DNA from 2 places in the Paenibacillus sp. WC2504 genome. Region 2 is predicted to be linked to the other one. Evidence: riboswitches for the same ligand, from Rfam matches in the RefSeq annotation. Region 2 holds a riboswitch; the other holds the start of a gene.
What was found. Region 2 has a riboswitch for FMN ahead of ribD (bifunctional diaminohydroxyphosphoribosylaminopyrimidine deaminase/5-amino-6-(5-phosphoribosylamino)uracil reductase RibD). Riboswitches for the same ligand answer to the same signal wherever they lie in the genome.
Positions count from the first base shown of each region.

Region 1 (8,157 bases), 4.4 Mb from region 2:
CGATGCTGAGCACGGTTTGACCGAAGAGGTTTTGAATAACACCGATGTTCTTATCTGGTGGGGACATAAAGCGCATGACCAAGTGCAAGACGAAATCGTAGAGCGCGTTCAAAAACGTGTATGGCAAGGTATGGGGCTAATCGTGCTTCACTCCGGACACTTCTCCAAAGTGTTCAAGAAGCTGATGGGCACATCCTGTGACCTCAAATGGCGTGAAGCGGACGAAAAAGAGCGTATTTGGGTTGTTGCGCCAGGCCATCCAATCGTGGAAGGCATTGGGGAGTACATCGATCTTGAAGCTGAGGAAATGTACGGAGAACACTTTGATATCCCGCAGCCGGATGAGTTAATCATGGTTTCCTGGTTCGAAGGTGGAGAAGTATTCCGCAGCGGTTGTACGTTTAATCGTGGAAACGGGAAAATTTTCTACTTCCGTCCAGGTCATGAGACTTACCGTACTTACTACAATGAGCAAATCCGTCGCGTAATCTCCAATGCGGTTCAGTGGGCTGCTCCGTCCACACGTGAGTATCCGAAATACGGCAATCATAAGCCGCTTGAAGAAATTAAAGCGAAGGTTAAAGCTTAAATATGAATCGGGGTGCCCACGAGGTCTTTTTGCAGACTCGCAGGGCACCTTTTTTTATTTCCAGAGTGGGATGTGAAAATAGATGATCAAGAATGTGACCGTTACAACAGAAAAAAGCAGCCCGGCCGCTCGATTCGTATGAAGCAGTCTCATAGCCGCGAACATGAAGAAGTAAAAGGCAATCGACCATATAAAGTTCCACCCATGATGGTAAGTGATTCGGTCGTAAGAATACCACAGATATTCAAGCGCCGAAAAACCGATTACCCACAGGAAATAGTAAATCACTTGGCGGCGTTTGGCCGCAGGAAAGAAAGTGAGATACAGCAGCGTTGTACTTGGGAGCAGCAGGAAAGTGTTAACAAGGTCGGCCGTTTTGTGGTTCAGCAACAAATCAGGGTGAAACGACCAGGTCAAGTACTCTCGACACAGGAAATTGTAAAGCAAATTGCAGAAAGAGACAAAAAGCATAACGTCGTAGTATTTATCCCACTGCTTATAGGCTCGTGAAACAATTGCAGCTATAACGAAAAGTAGATTCGTAATTAAAATCACGTACAAGGCCCCTAGTAATGAGTCGTTGATGTAGGGTTAGTTTCTGCAAGAGTGTAAATTTTTACACGTGCTGGGGGAAGCAGAACTAGAGGGCGTTATTTTGGCTGTAGCCATCCGTTTTCCTATTTTGAAGGAACTGGAGGGTCTTATTTCCCATCACCAAGCTGCTTTAATGCCATTATTGGTGAAATAAAGGCTCATAGTTCCTCTAGATGTGCCAAATAGCGGTTTCTGGAACAAATAGGGGCTCGTAGTTCCTCTGAGTTCTAAAATTCCCGCTATTTCAGCTGAGGGACGCTTCCTAAAGACAGCAACTTTTGAATAGGGCTATGGAGCACCCTGAGCGGAGATTGATTATTGGTAAGTAACGCCGAATACTCCTGTTATTTTTACGAATTATATCATTTTTGTGTTATTAACTGGAATTACTACCGCTAATCCGGTTGAATCAGGTGGTTTTCGCTTGCTGCTGAAGAAATAGTGGTAGTTCTTCCAACTATTTCAATCCCCAGACAGGCGAGGCACGAAGTAACGGTAGATTTTCCAGTTATCTCAGCTGAGACACGTTGTTATGCTCATGCCCAGCTTATGTTCCAGCTCCTGCGCCTCCTTGTGCTCAAGCTTCCGCATCTCCTCGTGCTCAAGCTCCCATTCCCACTCCTGCTAACCTCATACTAGCATTCGCCATCGCTCGCATAACGCCCCGCAATAGCGATAAGCCGTCTAACACCATCCCGTAAATGCTCCTCATTCACGAAGGAATAGCTTAAACGGATCCAGGAGCTCATCTCCCTGAGCGGATCGCAGATCACGCCAGGTACGAAGGAGACCGATTGCCGGAGGCACTCCTTCAGCAGCTGCTCAACCGGGATATGGTCCGGAAGCTGGATCCATAGGTTGAAGCCACCCTGTGGGCTAACCCAGCGCCATCCGGTGGAGATTAGCTCCTGCTCTACAATTTCTTTTCGGATCTGCAGAGCAATGCGCAGTTTCTCCAAATGCTGCTGCATTCGAGGAGATTCGAAATAATGCAGGAACATTTTCTGATTGACGAGCGGTGTGCCGTTGTCAGCTAATGATTTGGCGGTGATGAGCGATTGGATGACATGCAGGCCTCCCATGACGGCGCAAATTCGCAGCCCAGGCGCGATATATTTGCTAAAACTGCGGAGATACACGACCCAACCTTCCGTGTCATAGGTCAGCATAGGCTGAGGAGGAGGTTGGTCCATGTACATCTCGTGAATAGCGTCATCTTCAATCAGCAGACAGCGATAGCGTTCAGCTAGTTCAACGAGCTGCTTGCGCTGTGCGGACGGAACCGTATACCCGGTAGGATTATGAAAGGTAGGATTCATATAAAACAGCCGTGGTTTATGCTTCTCCATAAGCTTCTCGAGTTTCACCAGATCATAGCCGTCCGGGTTGATCTCGACAGGAATAAACCGCGCCCCCTGTTGGCGGAAAATATCAAGCGCTGCACTATACGTCGGCCGCTCAACCAAGATCGGATCCATGGGGCGGATATAGATCCGTGAGATGAGGTCGATGGCCTGCTGACCGCCTGTGGTAATCAAAAGATCGCTTGCAGCGAGCTGGAGGTTATGATGCCGAACCATGTAACGGCAGAGATACTCGCGAAGCTCCTCATCCCCTTGTGCGTTGGAGTAGGTACCCATGAGCTTAGGATAAATGTCGAAAACCTTTTTTACATGTTCGGACAAAAAAAGATTCGGCAGCAAGTTGGGATCGATCAAAGCTTGCGAGAATTGGTATGTGACAGGGATTTGCTGGATTTCTGACAGCGAGTTTTTTAAAGGGTTGGACGTTGTGAATGAATGACCTCTTTCCGCATGCTCCGTCGGGGATTGCTCCTCCGTCTTGCAAGGACTTACGTAATAACCGGATTTCTCTTTGACGTAAACTTTCTGATGCTGCTTCAGCAGCTGATAAGCACGAAAAACTGTCAGCCTATGCACCTGCAGCTCTTCGGCAAGACGCCGGATGGAGGGGAGCTTGTCATGGGCTTGCCACTCGCCGCGATCCATGCGGGTAACCATATACTCATAAGCTTGCCTGAAAAGCAGATTAGCTTCTTTTCCAGATGTTCCTGGCGTCTTCATCCGATTTTCCCCCTCTGTTTACTCTATGATACAACAATCATTAGAAAACTGTTCTAGTGTTACACATCTGATCTGTTGCTTACCTAGTATGATACATACCAAGAGGGGGAACAGTCATGATTATTTTTAATTATTTGCTTATCTGTCTAATTTTTGGCACGACATTTCTGGCGATTAAGGTCGGGGTGGATGCGTCAGCGCCGCCATTTTTTTCAGCAGGCTTGAGGTTTTTTATTGCAGGGATGCTTTTGTTCGGTTGGTTATTGTGGCGGAAAAAAGCGACCCTAGCTCTTTTATTTCGCAAAGAAATGCTGCTAACAGGCATCGGTCTTACATTTGGCACATTCTCAACTTTGTATTGGGCGGAGCAATATGTTTCTTCCGGGATTGCGGCCGTTTTATCGGCTACTGGACCGATTATGATTCTCATGCTCCAAACCTTCGTGTTGCGTCTGAAGACGACAATGCTCTCTGTATTTGGCTGCATACTCGGCTTTGCAGGTATTATCATCCTCTTGCTGCCACAACTTGCGGTATCCGCCAACATCATTTGGGTGATCGGGAGCGTGGCGATTCTGGTCGGAGAACTGTTCTATTGTATGGGAGCTCTATATTCCAAAAAGGTCATTCAGCAATTTCCTGAGGCATCGCCGATTGCGCTGAACGCGGCGCAGATGATATGCGGAGGGTTGCTGCTGCTGATTCTTTCATTTTTTACAGAACCTGTGGACGTTCACAGCTTATTTTCTCCAAAAGCAGCCGGCTCTCTACTGTATTTAATCGTGATTGGCTCTATGGTAGGACATAGTCTGTTCTATTGGTTAGTGGCCAAAACGAATCCGGTTTTTCCAGCGACATGGCTGTACATTTCTCCATTGATTGCCCTGGCGGTGGGGGTCGTGTTTTATGGTGAGAGCATCACTTGGGTCACAGCTGTAGGCGTGGTAACTGTTATTGCCGGGACGATTTGTGCGAATCTGGATAGCTTGAAACCATTGATGCAACGGCGAAAAACGGCGTGAGTGCGAAGAATGGTAAGTCAATTGCGTTCTGTTTCATATGAAACAACATTTATAGAAATAATAACCACAGGAGCACAGGGTTGAACGGAGGCAGCACAAGTTTGATGGAATGGAGCTAAGTGATGGGTCACATAACAGCGTTGATCAGTTCATATTTGCCTGTAGTCATTGCCTTGTTATGCTTGATTGCAGCTTGGTTTTTAGGGGATTGGAGAAACTGGAAGACCTATTATCCAACTATTCTTTTTGCCATCTGCGTGGATTTTCTCATTAGCCTTCTAAGCTATAATTTCTCGCTATGGGAATTTCATAAATCCGCGGTAACGCCTAACCATACCATCGCAGATTTTATGATTGCTTTTACTAATCTACCGTGCATTGTAATGGTGTACTTACACAAATATCCACTTAAGTCGCGTCCGCTGAGACAAGTGGTCTATATTGCCATTTGGTCGGCTGTATTTACCTGCATTGAAGGACTATTTCTGTTAATAAAAATGCTTACTTATCATAACAACTGGAATTTTTGGTGGTCAATTGCGGTTTGGGTTTTCATGTTCATTGGGCTGCGGTTGCATTTTACGAGGCCGTTATGGGCGTGGTTGCTGTGTTTAGTAGGTGTGGTTTTCTTGATTCTATATTTCCATATTCCGATTGCTAAAATGAAATAATGGCAGCGTGGCAGATGTCACGATTATACAACATCAATAGCAAAAAAGAAGGAGAATTCTTCATTCTCCTTCTCCAAAGGGTAAAACTAGACACTAATATCTAGATTCCCACCCAAGTTTGGTTGAACACTTTGTTGCATCATTTGTACCATTTGCTGAGCTTGTTGCGTGGATTGATCTTTAGCCATGCTAAGAACCCGTATTTGTACAGCTTGAGCTAAGCTGCCCTGAGCTACGGACATGGAAAGCGCAGGAACGTCCATGAGTCTCCTCCTTTATGATTGATAGGCTAACAAGTTATATATCGGAAAATGAGTGGAAATATCTTAGCTTATAGCAAGGATGAAAAATCCTTGCTTTTTTTATTTTATGGTGCTAATATTCAGGAATAAATATCACTTATGTTTTGTAAGTGACCACAAACTGAATAATTGAACCTTCGGGGCAGGGTGCAATTCCCTACCGGCGGTGAGGATACGTGTATATGTATCTCAAGCCCGCGACTCCCGGCCTGTTAGGCTGGGACTGACTTGGTGAGATTCCAGGGCCGACGGTTATAGTCCGGATGGGAGAAGGTGAAAAACAGCTTGTCAAAAACTCAGGTATTTGACAGGTCTGTTTGTCAATGCCCCCGCTGATCATGAAGCGGGGGCATTGTCTCTTTTCAGAGGGTTCAATTCAAAAATTCCTTAGGAGGTTTTTGAATTGGAAAATGTATTTAAGCTAGGAACAAAGCACGCGAATGTGGTTTCAGCGCGCTCAGGGGGCATTAGCGGAGTTTGGTATGTGGCGCTAGGTGCTACGCTTTGGGGGCTCGACCCGCTCTTTCGGATCTTGCTGTTAAAAAGCTTTTCTTCCGCGCAAATCGTATTTATTGAGCACTTGCTCCTTGCCTGCTACGCGCTGCCAATACTCGTGAAGTACCGGAAAACCTTGATTGGTAAGCTGTCGCTAGGAGTCATCGGCGCGTTGCTGTTCATCTCTTGGGGCGGGTCGGCGATAGCAACGATTTTGTTTACAGCCGCATTCTCGCATGGTAATGCGAACGCGATTTTACTTTTACAGAAATTACAGCCCTTATTTGCTATTATTTTAGCTCGCGTGATGCTCAAAGAGACGCTGCCTTCTAAATTTTTTGCTTATATTGCGGTGGCGCTGCTAGGCACGTATTTGCTGACATTCGGCTTTTCGTCGCCAGAGATGGGCCTCAAAGATTTGGGTACCCTAAGCTGCTTATTTTCAATTCTTGCAGCCAGCTTATGGGGCGGATCGACGGTCATGGGCAAGTTCTTGCTGCAGAAAAAACTGGATTTCCCCATTGTTACTTCGCTGCGTTTCCTGCTTGCCATCCCATTGCTGACAGTCGTACTTGTGGCTAGCGGCGATGCTTGGCACGTAACCGGAACTAGCGGCGGCTTGATACTTATTGCCGTTAACATGTTATTCCAGGCGTTTTTCCCGGGCTTGCTCTCCATGCTCCTCTATTATAAGGGGCTGTCCTCGACCAAGGCGTTTTTCGCCACGTTGGCGGAGCTTGCGTTCCCCGCGGTTGGCGTCTGCGTGAACTGGCTTGTCTTCGGGCAAAAGCTAACCGTAGGACAGCTCGCCGGCTTCATCGTTATTTGGCTCACCTTGTGGGTCATGAGCCGCAATCAAAGCAAATCGGCGGCATAAAAACTCAAGAAAGAGGCTCTCCCTCGGTCACATGATGACCATGGGAAGCCTCTTTTGTTTGCCTCTCGACGTTTTCGCCGACATCTCACGAAACCTTCGGGACCTTGAGTTTACTATCCATTTGCGCTGTTTCCCCAGGCTCAAGGTAAAAGGCAACCCCGCCTCGCTCATTCGCGGCCCGCACCGTCATACCGTGATGGTCCATGATCTGCTTCACGATGGCAAGACCAAGCCCGAACTGGCCGTCCCCGCCAGAACGGAAGGGCTCAAAGAGGCTGTCCGCGATCGCTTGATCGAGCGGCGGACCATCGTTGCTGATCTGCAGCCGCGAGAATCCGGCTGCAGCTTCCTTGCCATCGCCATGGGATGACGGCGTGAGGAGAATCCGGATTCCGCTTTTGGCATAGCGGAGCTGGTTGTCGAGCATGTTCTCCAAGGCGATTTTCCATTGATCGGGATCGCCATGCAGAGTAGCGGGAGGGAGCTCCATCTCCCACTCGATTTCAGGACGGCGATAGCGCAGCCGTTCAACCACGTCTTCAATGACCTCGTGCAGCTCGAAAGGGCGGAACGGCTTCTCGCGAGCGGTGACATAGTTCAGCTTGTTGAGCAGCAGCAGGTCGCGAATCCGCTTCTCGAGGCGCTCGCCTTCCTTCAGAATGACGCCTAAGCTTTCGCCTAAGGTCCCTTTCGGGAAAACGCCGTCGAGAATGGACTGGGCATAGCTGCGGATCACCATGACCGGGGTCTTCAGTTCGTGAGAAGTATGCTGAAGGAAAAATTGCTGCGCGCGGTCCTGGCGCACGAGACGCTGCCGCATCGCTTCAATCGCTTTGGCCAGACGTCCTACTTCATCTTTGCGCCCGGTTTCAATCGGGTCATGCCAATCTCGTTCAGCCATACGCCCAACGTGCTGCTCCATCAGAACGAGCGGACGAGTGAAATACCGCGCGATGATCAGACAGGGCAGCCATGAAATCACGATGAGACCAACCATCATCAGCATAAGTCTGCCGAACATGGTCATGACTAGGTCATTGCGATAATTGCCCCAGGCATAGGAAACGATAAAGTTGGGTTGGCCCTGAACAACTTCTTTGCGAATCACGTAAAAGATACTTTTCTTATCAATGATGGTCGTATACTTGGCAACGGGCTGTTTTTGGGCAAAAGCATCCTGTTCCATGGCTTGCATGAACGGCTCTCCGCTCGTGAAAGATTTGCTAAGGGCCAGTGACTCTTGGGTTCCGCTAATCGTAAAGTGCCGGATTGCCGGAGCGCTCAAGGTTGCTGTAAAGGGAGACATCACCTTCGTTGCAATAGAGGCTTCCAATGGGGTAGCAGATATAGCGCTGCCCATTTGTATGCTAGTCGCCTTCGGCATTGTTTCCGTTTCTGAGGCATCAGCATCAGGGATAGCTTGATTGATAGGTGTCAACGTTTTTACATTCGTTATGATATCCGTCATTTGCTCGGTTGTACCCTTGGTTGCCAGCGTTAGGGTCGGTGCCGCCAACGTCGTA
Region 1 covers NZ_JBQZFH010000001.1:680,967-689,123, forward strand. Annotated here, with positions in the region: gene ACUN27_RS03185 (ThuA domain-containing protein) at 1-589, shown strand, start outside; gene ACUN27_RS03190 (CBO0543 family protein) at 644-1,144, opposite strand; gene ACUN27_RS03195 (aminotransferase-like domain-containing protein) at 1,819-3,267, opposite strand; gene ACUN27_RS03200 (DMT family transporter) at 3,384-4,289, shown strand; gene ACUN27_RS03205 (CBO0543 family protein) at 4,412-4,960, shown strand; gene ACUN27_RS03210 (YjfB family protein) at 5,047-5,223, opposite strand; FMN riboswitch at 5,392-5,541, shown strand; gene ACUN27_RS03215 (DMT family transporter) at 5,705-6,634, shown strand; gene ACUN27_RS03220 (HAMP domain-containing sensor histidine kinase) at 6,720-8,157, opposite strand, start outside.
Region 1: linked by a shared signal. The riboswitch ahead of ACUN27_RS03215 (DMT family transporter) and the one ahead of ribD (bifunctional diaminohydroxyphosphoribosylaminopyrimidine deaminase/5-amino-6-(5-phosphoribosylamino)uracil reductase RibD) in region 2 are both predicted to bind FMN.

Region 2 (8,157 bases):
ATTTCCCGCTCTCCGCCATTTTTTGAGCAATAAGCGGAAGTTCGAACGCGCCCGGTACCCAAGCAATATCCACTTCACTATCTTGCACGCCATGGCGTTTCAAAGCATCCTGCGCGCCGCCAAGCAATTTGGAAGTAATAAATTCATTGAAACGACCTACGACAATACCATATTTCAAATTCTGCGATACTAAATGTCCTTCATAAATTGTAGCCATGATTAAATTCTCCTTTTCTATATAAAAACCGTTATTTGAAGTGGAAAGATCAGATCCCGCTGCCGGAATCATGGAAGCTCAGCATGTGGCCTAGCTTTTGTTTTTTGGTCCGCAAATAATTTACGTTATCCTCTTTGCTTGCCATTTGAATCGGAACGCGTTCAACGACCTCGAGGCCGTAGCCTTCCAAACCCTTAATTTTGCGAGGGTTGTTCGTTAACAAGCGAAGCTGCGTAATGCCAAGATCTTTCAAGATTTGCGCGCCAATGCCATAATCACGAAGATCTGGAGCGAATCCAAGCTTAATATTCGCTTCTACAGTGTCTAATCCCTGCTCTTGCAAAGCATAAGCTTTTAATTTGTTGATCAGACCGATGCCGCGACCTTCCTGTCGCATATATAATAATACACCATTGCCCTCTTCATCAATCTGTTTTAATGCAGCATCGAGTTGAGGACCGCAATCGCAGCGATGTGAATGGAAAACATCGCCAGTTAAACACTCGGAATGCACACGAACCAGCGTTGGTTTGGAAGGATCAATTGTTCCTTTGACAAGGGCAACATGCTCTTTGTTATCCAGTTGATTCGTATAGGCGATTGCTTTAAAAGTGCCGAAATGCGTAGGCAGCTTAATTTCAACTTCACGCTCAACCAATTTCTCCTGTTGATTGCGATAGTGAATCAAATCTTGAATCGTAATGATGCACAACTCATGTTTCTTAGCGATTTCCATCAGGTCTGGAACCCGAGCCATCGTTCCGTCTTCCTTGATGACTTCACAAATGACTGCGGCAGGATAGGAGCCGCATAAAACAGCCAAATCAACCGCTGCTTCTGTATGTCCGGCTCTGCGAAGTACGCCGCCTTTTTTGGCGATTAACGGGAAAATATGACCTGGTCTCCGGAAATCCTGCGGTTTCGTATCCGGATCGATCAAGCCCATAACCGTTCTTGAACGCTCATGTGCGGAAATCCCCGTACTCGTCTCAACATGGTCTACAGAAACGGTAAAGGCAGTGCCATGATAATCGGTATTTCTAGCGACCATCGGCGGCAAGTCAAGCTCTTTCGCCCGTTCTTCCGTAATCGGCGTGCAAACTAGCCCGCGGCCTTCTTTGATCATGAAATTAATCACTTCCGGGGTCGTTTTATCCGCCAGTGCAATAAAATCCCCTTCGTTCTCGCGATCTTCGTCATCCACAGCGATAATTACTTTCCCTAAACTGAGATCTTTCAGTGCCTCTTCGATCGTGCTGAATTTTATTTCTGTCATATTCACCTCTCCTAACCGAACTATCTTTGTAAGCTAATTACCCTTACATAAAGCCATGATCCGCCAGAAAGCTTGCTGATAGCGTACTTTGCTTTTTACCGTTACCCGCTGAGGCATCAGCAGGACCGAACTTTAGCAGTCGTTCCATATATTTGCCCAGAACATCGCATTCCATGTTAATAGTATCTCCTGCTTTTTTATCATGCAGAACGGTTTGAGCCAGTGTATGCGGAATAATGGAAACCGCCAGATCGCGTTCTGTGACATCGACAACCGTAAGGGAGATCCCGTCAATGGTGATCGAGCCGCCAGCTATAATATATCGGAAAATGTGTTTATCCTCCGGTTCGAACCGATAAACAACCGCATTTTCTTCTGGAATCCGCGAAATAATCGTTGCTGTTGAATCTACATGTCCTTGCACAATGTGACCGCCGAAACGGCCGTTCGCCGCCATCGCTCGCTCCAAATTCACGCGCGTTCCGGCTTGCAGCTTGCGCAAATTCGTCTTGCGGTAAGTTTCCGGCATCACGTCTACGGAGAAAGATTCGTTGTCAAACGAAATGACCGTCAGACAAACGCCATTCACCGAAATGCTGTCTCCTAGATGAACATCCTCAAGGATCTTTCTTGCGCCAATCGTTAATACCATAGCTTGACCTACGCTATGAATGCGGCGCATGTGGCCGATTTCTTCAATAATGCCGGTAAACATGACAGCCCTCCATTCGTTAGCTCTTAAAAACCGGATACCCGGTTAGGCATACATCCGGTCCGAACTGCTCGACCTTTAACCGGTCGAGCGTAATTGCGTCATCCATCTTCGCGAAGCCTTCGAAGCTGATGTTCATAGGTGCTGCTTGCCCGCCGCCGATAATTTTCGGCGCAAACATCAGCACCAGCTTATCCAGCAGGCGCCGCTCCAGCATGGCGCCACTAAGCTTACCTCCACCCTCGAGGAGGATGGAGCCGATCTCTCGCTCGCCGAGCTGCTTCATGGCGAGCGTCAGATCCACCTGCGGGCCGTCTCCGCAGGTGAGGACCGTGATGCCGCGCGCTTCCAGCGCGGCACGCCGCTCTGCGGGCGCCTGTGCGGTGGCGAGCAGGATCGTCGGCTGACGATCCTGCTCGGTGAGCACCTGGGCGCCCAGCGGGACTCGCAAGCGCGAGTCCGCGACAATCCGTACCGGCTGTACAGCCGGTACGTCGCCGCGCGCGCTTAAGCGCGGGTCGTCGGCGATGACGGTGTCGACGCCGACCATGATCCCCTGATGCCGATGGCGCAGGGTATGCACGAATGCGCGCGATGCAGGCGACGTAATCCATTTGCTGTCGCCTGTTTTCGAGGCAATGCGGCCGTCGAGCGTGCTCGCTGTTTTCATCGTCACGAAAGGCATACGCGTGACGATGTATTTATTGAAAGCCTCGTTCATGGCCGAGGCTTCCTCTCCCAGCAGCCCGACGGACACGTCTATGCCATGGGCACGCAGTTTGGCGATTCCCGTGCCCGCAACCTGCGGGTTCGGGTCGGTACCCGCAACGACAACGCGCGCAACACCGGCCTCAATGAGACGGTCGCTGCAAGGCGGCGTTTTGCCGAAGTGGCTGCACGGTTCAAGTGTGACATACGCCGTGCTGCCCTTGGCTTCCTCGCCAGCCATCTGCAAAGCAAGAACCTCAGCATGGCCATGTCCGCGCTTCAGATGCGCTCCCATCCCCACGATACGCCCGTCTTTTACCAGAACGCATCCAACAACCGGATTAATCCCTGTTTGGCCAAGAGCACTCTCAGCCATTTGCAGAGCGAGCCTCATATAAGCTTCATCATTCAAGACATGCATGTGTGTTCACTGCCTTTCCAAGCTATTTTGAAATAGAATGCAAAAAGACCCCTCCGCATATCGGATAGGGGCCAGAGATTGTTTAGGTAACACGAAGAAGCTTCATCCATCCACACTTGCTGCATTTTTGATCAAATCAAACAAGCACGACGTATCCATGCCAAAGCATAGACCTGCCGAATTTTTGTTCTCGTGAAAAAATGTACAAGTATGCATAGCGAATCTAATGTTCGCGTATTCCTTCTCCCATCCAGACTATACTGTCGGTCCCGGATTCTCACCGGGTCAGCCGTAGCGAAGCTGTATGTCAGGTACCGCTAGCTTCAAAACGGGTCACGGACTAATCGAAAGCAGCCAAACCAGCCTGCTATCAAATCACCGCCGGTGTGGAATTTCACCACGCCCCGAAGGTTTGCACACATATGAAAAGTAACTTATGAAAAATTTATCACTCACTCATCGAAAAAGCAAGGTCTATTTTACCTCGCCCTACAAAAACCGACTCTTTTTGCGCCGCCTCAACCCGATTCCGCCTATGTTAACCTAATGTTCCCTCCCTTCTGAATGGAAAATACTGGCATCGCGTGCGCAAGTTCTGCCTTCATTTAACGGACCTCACAGCCGCTATTCCCGTTAAATCAGCATTTCTCAGCTCTAACGGACTCCAGAGTCGTTATCGGGTCAATTCACGGCCATTTTTATCGCAATGATCGTAAATAGCGGCTCTCGTGTCCGTTAAATTTTCATAGAGCCTTATTTCTGTGAAATATGGTCATCTCTGTCCGTTAGCTTACGTCCCGCAGCTCCCGTTGAAGCACCATACTGCAGCTCCCTCTAATAAAAAAACCTGCTGACGATTGTCAGCAGGCTCTTCGATGTTTTCGTATTAAACTTCTACAACTTCTACTTTTTCCATCAAGTCTCTGCCTTTGAAAGCATCAACTAGTTCCATACCTTTGGACACTTTACCGAATACAGTATGTTGTCCATCAAGGTGAGGCTGTGGTTGGTAAGCGATGTAGAATTGGCTTCCACCTGTGTTTCTGCCTGCATGAGCCATAGCCAAGGAGCCGCGCTCATGTTTGTTCGGGTTGATTTCACAGTTGATTTGGTAGCCTGGGCCACCAGTTCCTGTGCCGGATGGACAACCGCCTTGTGCCACGAATCCTGGGATTACGCGATGAAAAACAAGTCCGTTGTAGAAACCGGAGTTTGCTAATTTTTCAAAATTGGCAACGGTATTAGGCGCGTCTTTTTCGAAAAGATCGATTAGAACTTCGCCACCGCCTGCTAGTTTAATTTTTGCTTGTTTGGCCATTGTGGTCCACTCCTTTAGACAATAATATCTTATTCTACTATGAAAAGATGCATTTCACAAATTTGCCTTTTCAGTTGAGTATAGAAAGCTAGTTCCCGCAAGCCAAAAAAACTATCCCTCAAGTCCTGAAGAACTGAGGGATAGCCCTTACTCAGCCTGGAAATCCAGCTGTATGCTATGTTAAACCGTTTTGCTCACTTGTTTCATTCTTGCTGGAATTAGATCGTTCCCGACAATATTGTCGAACGTCTCGCGCTTCACGACGAGATCGCTTTGCCCCTCGCTCACAAAAACTACGCCTGGACGGCGAATCCGATTGTAATTACTTGCCATCGCATAGTTATATGCGCCTGTGCAAGAGACGGCAAGCACATCGCCCGAGTTCACTTTCGGGAGGTTCACGTCCCAGATCAGCATATCTCCGCTCTCACAGCATTTGCCTGCAATCGATACGAGCTCGGTTGGCTCTTCGGTTGCGCGGTTCGCCAGCATAGCTTCATACACGGCCTCATACAAGGCTGGGCGCGGGTTATCCGTCATTCCGCCATCGACAGATACATATTTACGAACGCCAGGAATATCTTTCGCCGTTCCAACGGTGTACAAAGTTGTTCCTGCATCTCCAACGATGCTGCGGCCCGGCTCCACCCAGATTTCGGGAAGCGGATATTCGTTGCGTCCGAAATTGTCTTTAATCGCATCCGTAATAGCTTTCACATAGACGGACACAGGAAGCGGAGTATCTTCGTTCACATAACGGATACCGAAGCCTCCGCCAAGGTTAATGACTTTGAACGTTACGTCAATTTCTTGACGAACTTGAACGGCAAAGCTGGCCATTTTCTCGGCAGCCATGCGGAAGCCTTCCACTTCAAAAATTTGCGAACCGATATGAGAATGAATACCGAGCAGTTCCAAATGGCTCAGCTTGGAAGCCTCTTCCACCGCGCGGAATGCGGAACCGTTGCCTAGATCGAAACCGAACTTGGAATCCGTTTGGCCTGTGGAAATATATTCATGTGTATGTGCCTCAACACCAGGTGTGATGCGCAGTAAAATCTTCACTTTTTGACGTTTCTCACCGGCAATGGCGTTCAGCATTTGAAGCTCGATAAAATTATCTACAACGAAACAGCCGATTTTCGCATCAATCGCCATCTCGATCTCGTCAATTGTTTTGTTGTTGCCGTGGAAATGAATCCGCTCTGCCGGGAACCCGGCTTGAAGAGCCGTATACAGCTCGCCGTCCGATACAACATCGAGGGACATGCCTTCTTCTTCAACAATGCGGCACATCGCCATCACACAGAAAGCTTTGCTCGCATAAGCCACTTGGAATTTGAGACCGGACGCTTTGAAAGCATCTACAAACTCGCGGCAACGTTCACGCACAAGAGCTTCATCAAACACATATAAAGGTGTCCCATATTCAGCAACCAGCTTCGTTGCGTCGACACCACCGATTTCAAGGTGACCTTGACCGTTAATTTTACTTGTACCATGCAAATACATAGCTTCATTTCCCCCTCACCCTGAACCTGCTGCTGCTCATATTTCGCTCAAACGGCCGAATGCGCATTACTATTTAAATTAACATAGGAAAAGCGCATTTGACAATATCCTTGCTACCCTAAATCGTAAAAAGGACAAGATGAATGCTCTTGTCCTTTTAGTTTATTACGATTTGGGTTGACGTGTGCCGTCAATCGGTTTTGTAAGGCTTAGCCGCGTTTTGGCTGCCAGTACAGGACGGCGAAGAAGAATCGCAAAGAAGCTTTTCGCATTGAAAGGAATGAGCGGCCACATGTAAGGGGCATTGAAGGACTTTCTTGTAGCCAGCCAGAGCAGCCACAACGTCGATCCAACAACAAAACCCGGGACATGGAAGATAGCCACGGCAATGAGCAGTCCTAGCCGTATGATCCGGTTAGCAAGCCCTAGTTCATAGCTTGGTGTAGCAAACATCCCAATGGAGGCAAGAGCCAGATACAGGATCACTTCATTAATGAATAAACCTGTCTTAACGGCTATATCCCCCACCAGAATGGCTGCTACCAAGCCCATGGCGGTGGCGAGCGGAGACGGGGTATGCACCGCGGCCATCCGCATCAGATCGATCCCAATATCGGCGATTAGGAATTGAACTAGCAGCGGCAGTGTCCCCTCTTTCTGCGGCCCAAGAAACTCAAGTCCGGCAGGTTTTAAAGAAGGATCCATCACCATCATAAACCAAAGCGGAAGCAGGAAAATGGAAGACATAATACCGGCGAACCGCACCCACCTTAAATAAGTGCCGATAAATGGCGTTTGTCTATATTCTTCTGCATGCTGCACATGATGAAAGAAGGTCGTTGGCAATATCATAACGCTTGGGGACGTATCTACAAACAAACACACATGTCCTTCCATCAAATGCGCGGACACAACATCGGGGCGCTCTGAGTAACGCACCATCGGATACGGGTTCCAGCCTTTATTAACGATAGCTTCCTCCAGCTGCTTTTCGCCAAGGGGGAGACCATCCAACTTCACTTCGCTAATTTTCTCTTTAATCGCATCGACCAAATCCGCATTCGCAATATCGTTGATATAACCGATGCAGACATCCGTTTTCGTTCGTTTGCCAATTTGCATAATCTCCAGTTTCAACCGCTCATCGCGCACTCTTCGTCTAACGAGTGTTACGTTCAATAATAAGGTTTCGACAAAACCATCCCTTGAGCCTCTGACAACCCGCTCCAAATCCGGCTCGCCGATGGATCGAACGGGATAGCTCTTAACGTCGATGGCGATGGCTGCCGTTTCTCCTTCAATGAAGAGTGCGGTTCCACCCATGAGCACCTGCCCTACGATTTCGGACATTTTTTTGTAGGACTTGACTTGATTATGAGGGATTAGATAATCCATGAAAGATTCGACCGTGTGGTGGTTAACACTTTTTTCACCGGCATAGGAAAGGCGTGTCAGAATATCGGATAAAACTGTATCCTTGACGAACCCGTTACAGTAGAAGATCCCTACTCTTTTGGACCCGAAAACCATTTCCCTAAGCACAAGATCAAAGCTGCGATTGAGGCCAACGCGCTCCTCCAGAACTCGTTTTACATCCTCTAAGTTATCCGGAATGTCCTCCTGAATTTTCAACTCTTTTTCTTCAGGCGTCATATTCGTGATTGGATTATACTCGGATAAATTCCCTTCCTCATCAATCGCCAGTTTATCTAAATTTTCTTTTGATTCGTTCACATTATCGTGTTCATGTTCATGGTCATTCCCTGTTTTGACGATCACTTTCATGTCCGTGCGCCTCCTTCATTCCTTAATAAAACAACCACTCAAACAAGGATCCAAACACTTTGCCGAATATCATCGCCATCAGCAGCAAAATCATATAGGAACCCATACCCACTCTCTTGGCAAGAATCGGCAGCACATTAATAATTTCAGTAAGCGCAGCTGCTAACATCCCTACAAAACAGCCGGCAAATAGTCCCACGAGCGAAGC
Region 2 covers NZ_JBQZFH010000001.1:5,095,887-5,104,043, forward strand. Annotated here, with positions in the region: gene ribH (6,7-dimethyl-8-ribityllumazine synthase) at 1-217, opposite strand, end outside; gene ACUN27_RS23090 (bifunctional 3,4-dihydroxy-2-butanone-4-phosphate synthase/GTP cyclohydrolase II) at 267-1,493, opposite strand; gene ribE (riboflavin synthase) at 1,537-2,208, opposite strand; gene ribD (bifunctional diaminohydroxyphosphoribosylaminopyrimidine deaminase/5-amino-6-(5-phosphoribosylamino)uracil reductase RibD) at 2,225-3,334, opposite strand; FMN riboswitch at 3,569-3,750, opposite strand; gene ACUN27_RS23105 (peptidylprolyl isomerase) at 4,221-4,652, opposite strand; gene lysA (diaminopimelate decarboxylase) at 4,833-6,164, opposite strand; gene ACUN27_RS23115 (spore germination protein) at 6,330-7,949, opposite strand; gene ACUN27_RS23120 (stage V sporulation protein AB) at 7,972-8,157, opposite strand, start outside.